3 regions of the Streptomyces sp. NPDC033131 genome follow, and region 2 is predicted to be linked to each of the others. Evidence: riboswitches for the same ligand, from Rfam matches in the RefSeq annotation. Region 2 holds a riboswitch; each other region holds the start of a gene.
The links. Region 2 has a riboswitch for cobalamin ahead of nicT (Nickel transporter NicT). Riboswitches for the same ligand answer to the same signal wherever they lie in the genome.
Positions count from the first base shown of each region.

Region 1: it holds a riboswitch for cobalamin, as region 2 does, so the genes downstream of both, ACZ5XS_RS09840 (ABC transporter substrate-binding protein) here and nicT (Nickel transporter NicT) in region 2, are expected to answer to the same signal.
Region 3: it holds a riboswitch for cobalamin, as region 2 does, so the genes downstream of both, ACZ5XS_RS22355 (cobalamin biosynthesis protein) here and nicT (Nickel transporter NicT) in region 2, are expected to answer to the same signal.

Region 1 covers NZ_JBVIPA010000005.1:234,333-236,588, forward strand. The annotation lists gene ACZ5XS_RS09835 (FecCD family ABC transporter permease) at 1-181, opposite strand, end outside; gene ACZ5XS_RS09840 (ABC transporter substrate-binding protein) at 178-1,194, opposite strand; cobalamin riboswitch at 1,259-1,451, opposite strand; gene ACZ5XS_RS09845 (CoA-binding protein) at 1,527-1,934, shown strand; gene ACZ5XS_RS09850 (4-hydroxybenzoate 3-monooxygenase) at 2,016-2,256, shown strand, end outside.
Region 2 covers NZ_JBVIPA010000027.1:44,263-46,518, forward strand. The annotation lists gene ACZ5XS_RS29520 (LAETG motif-containing sortase-dependent surface protein) at 1-487, shown strand, start outside; gene ACZ5XS_RS29525 (ArsR/SmtB family transcription factor) at 647-1,030, opposite strand; cobalamin riboswitch at 1,111-1,312, shown strand; gene nicT (Nickel transporter NicT) at 1,341-2,256, shown strand, end outside.
Region 3 covers NZ_JBVIPA010000017.1:53,470-55,725, forward strand. The annotation lists gene ACZ5XS_RS22345 (inorganic phosphate transporter) at 1-572, shown strand, start outside; gene ACZ5XS_RS22350 (hypothetical protein) at 616-837, shown strand; cobalamin riboswitch at 1,050-1,189, shown strand; gene ACZ5XS_RS22355 (cobalamin biosynthesis protein) at 1,291-2,232, shown strand; gene ACZ5XS_RS22360 (cobyric acid synthase) at 2,229-2,256, shown strand, end outside.

The DNA of each region.
Region 1 (2,256 bases), on a different contig from region 2:
GCCACACGATGCCGTCCCGGATCGGTGTCAACTCCGAGGTTCCGAGGCCCAGATGGGCCGCGACGACGGACCACACGTCGGCGACCTCGATGTCGGCCGGGCCGATGGTGATGGCGAGGGCGAGGGAGCAGCACAGCAGGACCGTCCCGGCCGCACCGAGCAGGACCGCCCGGGCGGTCACTTCACGAGCCCGAAGTCGCGCAGGCCCGCCGCGACCTTCTCCACGCCCTCGATCGTGCGGATGGTCGGGTTCATGGCCTGCCCGCTGAGCTGGACGTACCGCCGGTGCCGGACGGCGGTCATGTTCCTGGTGACCGGGTTGGACTCCAGGAAGGCGATCTTCTTCCGGGCCGACTCGGCGGTCTGCGACTTGCGGGTCAGGTCGCCGATGACGAGGACGTCGGGGTCGCGGTCGGCGACCGTCTCCCAGTTGATCTGCGGCCATTCGTCGTGCGTGTCGTCGAAGACGTTCCTGGCACCCAGGGAGCGGGTGATGACGCCGGGAGCGCCGCAGCAGCCCGCCATGTAGGGCGACTCGGAGTTGGCGAACCAGTACAGGAGGGTCACGTCGGAGGCGTCGATGCCGGCGGTCGCCCTGGTCATCCGCGCCTCGAGTTGCCCGACGAGTTTCTCGCCCCGTTCCCTCACCCCGAAGACGGCGGCGAGGTCCCGTATTTCGCCGTAGACGGCCTCGGCGGTCAGGGGCTCGGAGCGTGCGCCGTCCCCGTCGCCGGAGTTGTCCTTGCCGGCGCAGTCGGACGGGGAGACGTAGGTGGGCACGCCCAGCTTCTCGAACTGCTCGCGCGAGGCCACTCCCCCCTTCCCCAGCGTGGAGACGAAGGAGGCGGCGACGAAGTCCGGCTCGGCGTCCAGGACGCGCTCGAAGGAGGGGTTGTTGTCGGCGATCCGCTCCACGGTGGCGTTCGCCTTCTCCAGGCCCTTCATCACGGGGTCGGTCCAGGTCGCCGTGCCCGCCATCCGGTCGGCCAGCCCGAGGGAGAGCATGATCTCGGTGGTGCCCTGGTTGAGGGAGACGGCCCGCTCGGGCGGGGCCTCGACCCGCACCGTACGGCCGCAGTTGTCGAGGCTGACGGCGGCCTTCGCATCGGTGGTGGCGGCGTCGCCGCAGCCGGTCAGGAGCAGGGATCCGGCCGTGAGCAGGGCGGAGGGAAGGGCAAGGCGTGCTGTCTGCACGGAGTGGTCCTCGATCGTCGAGGGCTCGAACGCGGAGCCCGGTCGTACGGTGCTCCCCCGCCGTATGTCACCGCGAGGGCCGCCAGCAGGTCTTCGGACTCGGGATCGTCCGGTCGGGGCGCCTTCCCAGACGACATACGCGTCGTCCAGTGGCCGAGGCCCCGCCCGTCACCCTCACCGCTGCGCGTCAGCTCCGGATTCGCACCGGATTCCCTGACCCACGTGTCATGGGTTCGACTGGCCCCGGCAAGCTATCACGGAGGGGAATCACCGGTCGCGGCGCGCTGTTGTGCCAGAGGTCAGAGCGTTCACGAGCCCCAGGGAGACCCACGGTGTACGGCGACGAGGCAACGGTCCGCAAGATCCTCACCGGGCTCGGCGACACCTGGGCCGTGGTCGGCCTGTCGTCGAACCGGCAGCGCGCCGCGTACGGCGTGGCCGAGGTGCTCCAGCGCTACGGCAAGCGGGTCGTCCCGGTGCATCCCAAGGCGGAGACCGTCCACGGGGAGCGCGGGTACGCCTCGCTCGCGGACATCCCCTTCGACGTGGACGTCGTGGACGTGTTCGTGAACAGCGACCTCGCCGGGGCGGTCGCCGACGAGGCGGTGGCGAGGGGTGCGCAGGCGGTCTGGTTCCAGCTCGGGGTCATCGACGAGGCCGCGTACGACCGCACCCGGGCCGCGGGCCTGGAGATGGTGATGGACCGCTGCCCGGCGATCGAGATCCCCCGCCTGGGCTGACGGACGCTCTCGCCGCCACCTGCCCGCGGCGTCCGTCCACGATCCGCGAATCGCTCCGGGACGCACCGACATAATGTTCGGGTGACCTCCACCCCTTCCCCCGACTCCGGTGCTCCGCAACGCTTTCCGGTCGTCGTCGTGGGCGCCGGGCCCGCCGGGCTCACCGTCGGCAACATCCTGCGGGCCGCCGGCGTCGACTGCCTGGTCCTGGAGACGGAGACGCGCGAGTTCATCGAGCAGCGGCCGCGGGCGGGCGTCATCGAGGAGTGGGCCGTGCGCGGGCTCCAGCAGCGCGGTCTCGTGGACACCCTGCTGCAGCGCG
Region 2 (2,256 bases):
CTTCGCGCAGATAGACCTCTACCGCGGCGCGGTCAAGTTCGACGGCGTCCTCGACTCCGATGACGGCTTCGTCCACGGCGACCTGCCCAAGGGTCCGGACCGCCCGGTCATCAAGGACAAGCTGATCGCTGCCTGGAACGGCGGCACGAAGGACTGCACGACGGCTCCGTCCGAGCCGCCGGCCACCCCGACGCCGACCCCGTCGACCCCGGAGGCCACCGAGCCCTCGACGCCGGCGGAGGAGACGACTCCCCCGGCGACGGAGCCCCCCGCCGAGTCCCCCTCGCCGTCCACCGAGGCCCCGAGCCCGTCTGCCTCCGAGTCCACCACCGCTCCCGCCGCCACCCCGAACGGCGGCGGCGACAACCTCGCGGAGACCGGTGGCAGCAGCGCGACCGGGCCGATCGCCATCGGTGCGGCGGTGCTGCTCGCGGGCGGTGCGGGCATCGTGCTGGCGACGCGGCGTCGCAAGGCCGCCCGCTCGTAATCAGGCGCAGTCGGTGTGGTCGGCGCCGGTCGGGCTGTTTCAGCCCGGCCGGCGTCCGGCTTCGGGCTGAGGACACGGGATTCGCCCCCGCCGCCCCTTCCCGTCCCGTCCCTGGGGGCTGCGCCCCCAGACCCCGCTTCGGCCCGAAGGGCCTCGTCCTCAAAATCCCCCAGAGGGGGGACCCCCAGACGGGCTGGTCGCACACTGCTTCAGCAGCGAGGCGATGTCGGCGTCCACCACCCGGTAGCGCACGATCCTTCCCTCCTTCTCGCCCTCCACGACACCCGCCGCCCGCAGCAGCCTGAGTGCCTGCGACACGGCGGGGTCGTTCATGCCGGTGGCGATCGCCAGGTCGGATACGGCCAGCGGGCCGGTCCGGTGCAGGGCGAGCAGCAGCGCGAGCCGCTTGGGATCGGCGAGCAGGGAGAAGCGGTCGGCCCAGGTGCGTACATGACCCGCATCGCCGATCGCGGCGATCGCGTCGCACACCCGATGCCCGTCGATGGTTCGGCGATCCGCTCGGTCGGCCGGAACGAGATGCATGCCGCCATCCTCGCAGGCACCCCCATGTGATCTTCCATACCTGCGCAGGTACGCAGCTATGCAGGAGACCGCCTGCAACCCTACGGTGGGCGGGCCGTGGTGCTCGGGAAGCCGGTGACGACCCCTCAGGGGGTCCATGCCGGAGCGGCCCTCGCCACTGTGATCGGGGAGTTTCCGTCCCGTCCGGCGCCAGCCGGGCCACTGGTCGAGCACGACCGGGAAGGCAGGAACGGACACGTACGACCCGTAAGCCAGGAGACCGGCCACGGCATCTCACGAGTTGATCCACGAGGTGCTGGAGCGTGACCGGATGACCCTGCCCAAGCCTGCCCAGAAGTCTGCGCCCGTCCCCGCCCCGACGTCCTTCAAGTGGCGCCGCGAGGACACCCTCAAGACCGCCGGCCTCATGTCGGCCGTCGCCGCACTGCACGTCGTCGCCTTCGGAATCCTGTTCCTCCTCGTCGTCCCCGGGCACTACGAGGTCGGCGACAAGGCCTTCGGTATCGGCCTCGGCATCACCGCCTACACCCTCGGCATGCGGCACGCCTTCGACGCCGACCACATCGCCGCGATCGACAACACCACCCGCAAGCTGATGGCCGACGGCAAGCGCCCGGTGTCGGTGGGCTTCTGGTTCGCGCTCGGCCACTCCAGCGTGGTGGTGCTCCTCGCCCTGCTGATCGCGGGCGGCACCCAGCTCGCCGGAAAGGTCATGAACGAGGACTCCGGCACCCACCAGGTGCTCGGCGTCCTCGGTACGACGATCTCCGGCACGTTCCTCTACCTCATCGCCGCCCTCAACCTGGCCGCCCTGCTCGGCATCCTGAAGGTGTTCAAGGCGATGCGGGCGGGCGCCTACGACGAGAAGGAGCTCGAACAGCACCTGGACTCGCGGGGATTCATGAACCGCATCCTGGGCCGCCTCACCAAGTCCATCACCCGGCCCGGTCAGATGTACCCGCTCGGCTTCCTCTTCGGCCTCGGCTTCGACACCGCGACCGAGGTCACCCTGATGGTGATGGCCGGGTCGGGCGCGGCGGCCGGCCTGCCCTGGTACGCGATCCTCTCCCTGCCCCTCCTGTTCGCCGCCGGCATGAGCCTGTTCGACACCCTCGACGGGACGTTCATGAACTTCGCCTACCAGTGGGCGTTCTCCAACCCGGTCCGCAAGGTCTTCTACAACCTCACGATCACCGGCCTGTCCATCGCCGTCGCCTTCTTCATCG
Region 3 (2,256 bases), on a different contig from region 2:
TCGCCATCGCGCTCGGCACCTACCTCGGCGGCTGGCGCATCATCCGCACCATGGGCAAGGGCCTGACCGACCTCCAGCCGCAGCAGGGCTTCGCCGCCCAGACCAGCGCGGCCACGGTCATCCTGGCCTCCTCCCACCTCGGTTTCTCCCTCTCCACCACGCACTCCGTCTCCGGCTCGGTGATGGGCGCCGGCCTCGGCCGCAAGGGCGGCGTGGTCCGTTGGTCGACCGCGACCCGCATGTTCGTGGCGTGGGGCCTGACCCTGCCCGCCGCGGCCCTGGTGGGCGCGCTCGCGGAGTACGTGACCGGCTTCGGCGCCTGGGGCACGGCCCTCGTAGCCGTCTTCCTCATCACCTCCAGCGCCGCGATCTGGAAGCTCTCGCGCCGCGAGGTCGTCGACCACACGAACGTCAACGACACCGAGGAGCCGGCCGGCGTGGTCACCACGGCCATGGCCGCCGTGACGCCGCCTCCCGTCGGCGGCACGGTGACCGAGGACCTCACGGCCACCATCCCGGCCCCGGCCACCGCGGCCGACCCCGCGGCCCCGTCGGCCGCGACCACCGTCTGAGCCCCGCCACCCAGGCACCCACCGGCACGAAGGAAGAACCAGCATGAAGATCGACTGGGCGGCCCTCGGATCCGTCTTCGGCATCAGCCTCCTGATCACCGTGGCCCTCGTGGCCCTGTTCACCCTCGGCATCGTGGGCCTGTCCCGCCGCGAGCGGGCTGCCGCGCAGGGTGACACGGCCGCCGTGGCGCTCACGGGCGCGTACGCGTGCTTCGCGGCTTGTGCGGCGGCCGTGGGGTACGGGATCTACCTGATCGTGGCCTGAGGGCTCGCGCGCACTTTCCGGCCCGTCCTGCTCCGGTCGCCTCATCAGCGGTCCGGGCAGGGCGGGCTTTTGCGACCCACCCCGCCGGTTCGTCGGACGATGCCCGCCCGAGGGGAATTCCGGCCGATCGGGGTGCCGTGGGGCGCCCCGCCGCACCGCCCGATGTGGGCCTCAGCACACTCCGCTCCCGCAGGTCAACAGCGAGTTGACGGCCCTTCCAACCCCATGGTGGACTGCCCGAGCCATGTACGGCGGTAGGAGAGGAAGCCGGTGTGAGTCCGGCGCGGTCCCGCCACTGTCACCGGGGTAGGAACCCCCGGGAGCCAGGAACTCTCACCGCCGATCTCGTCGAACCAGGGCGTGGACACCCTGAGTGAGGACATATCGCCATGCGCGGCTGCCGTTCGAGGTTCAACCCCAGCGACCTGTCTGTGACAGCGGTCGGCTGAGTTCATGCGTGCCGATCGCGTTTTCGCGTACGGCGCCGCCGCCGGCCTTCTCGGTGACCTCCTGCTCGGCGATCCACGCCGTGGGCATCCGGTCGCCGGGTTCGGGCGGGCCGCGGGTGCCGTGGAACGGGTGTTGTGGCGGGACCACCGGGGGTGGGGCGCCCTGCACGCCGTCGTGTGTGCCGGGGGTGCTGTCGCCCTGGGAAGCCTTGCTGTTCGGGCCGTCCGTACGTCACCTGCCGCTTCCGTCGCGCTGACCGGTGCCGCCACCTGGGCCGCCGTCGGGGGGACTTCGCTCGCGCGGGAGGCCCGGGTCATCGGGCGGGCGCTGGAGGCCGGGGACGTCGACGGCGCGCGGGCCCGGCTGCCGCACCTGTGCGGACGGGACCCGCAGGCCCTCGACGCCGACGGGATCGCCCGGGCGGTCGTGGAGTCCGTTGCCGAGAACACGTCCGACGCGGTGGTCGGGGCGCTGGTGTGGGGAGCTGTGGGCGGGGTGTCCGGGCTGCTCGGTTTCCGGGCCGTGAACACCCTCGACGCCATGGTCGGGCACAAGTCGCCCCGGTACCGGCGCTACGGGTGGGCTTCCGCGCGGCTCGACGATCTCGCCGGGTGGCCGGGAGCGCGACTCACCGCGGTGCTGGCCGCGCTTGCGGGGCCGGATCCGCAAGGGGCCGTACGGGCCTGGCGGGCGGACGCCGCGAAGCATCCGAGTCCCAACGCCGGCCCCGTGGAAGCCTCGTTCGCCGGGGCGCTCGGGGTACGGCTCGGCGGAACCCTGTCCTATGCGGGGCGGGTGGAGCACCGGCCCGTACTCAACGGGGACGGGCGTGCCGTCACCACACCCGACATCGAGCGGGCCGTACGGCTGTCCCGGCGCGTCGGCCTGCTGGCTCTCGGCGTCAGTGTCGCCGGGCGGTTTCTCACCAGGGGGCGTATCCGATGAGCGGTGGTCTTCTCGTCGCCGGCA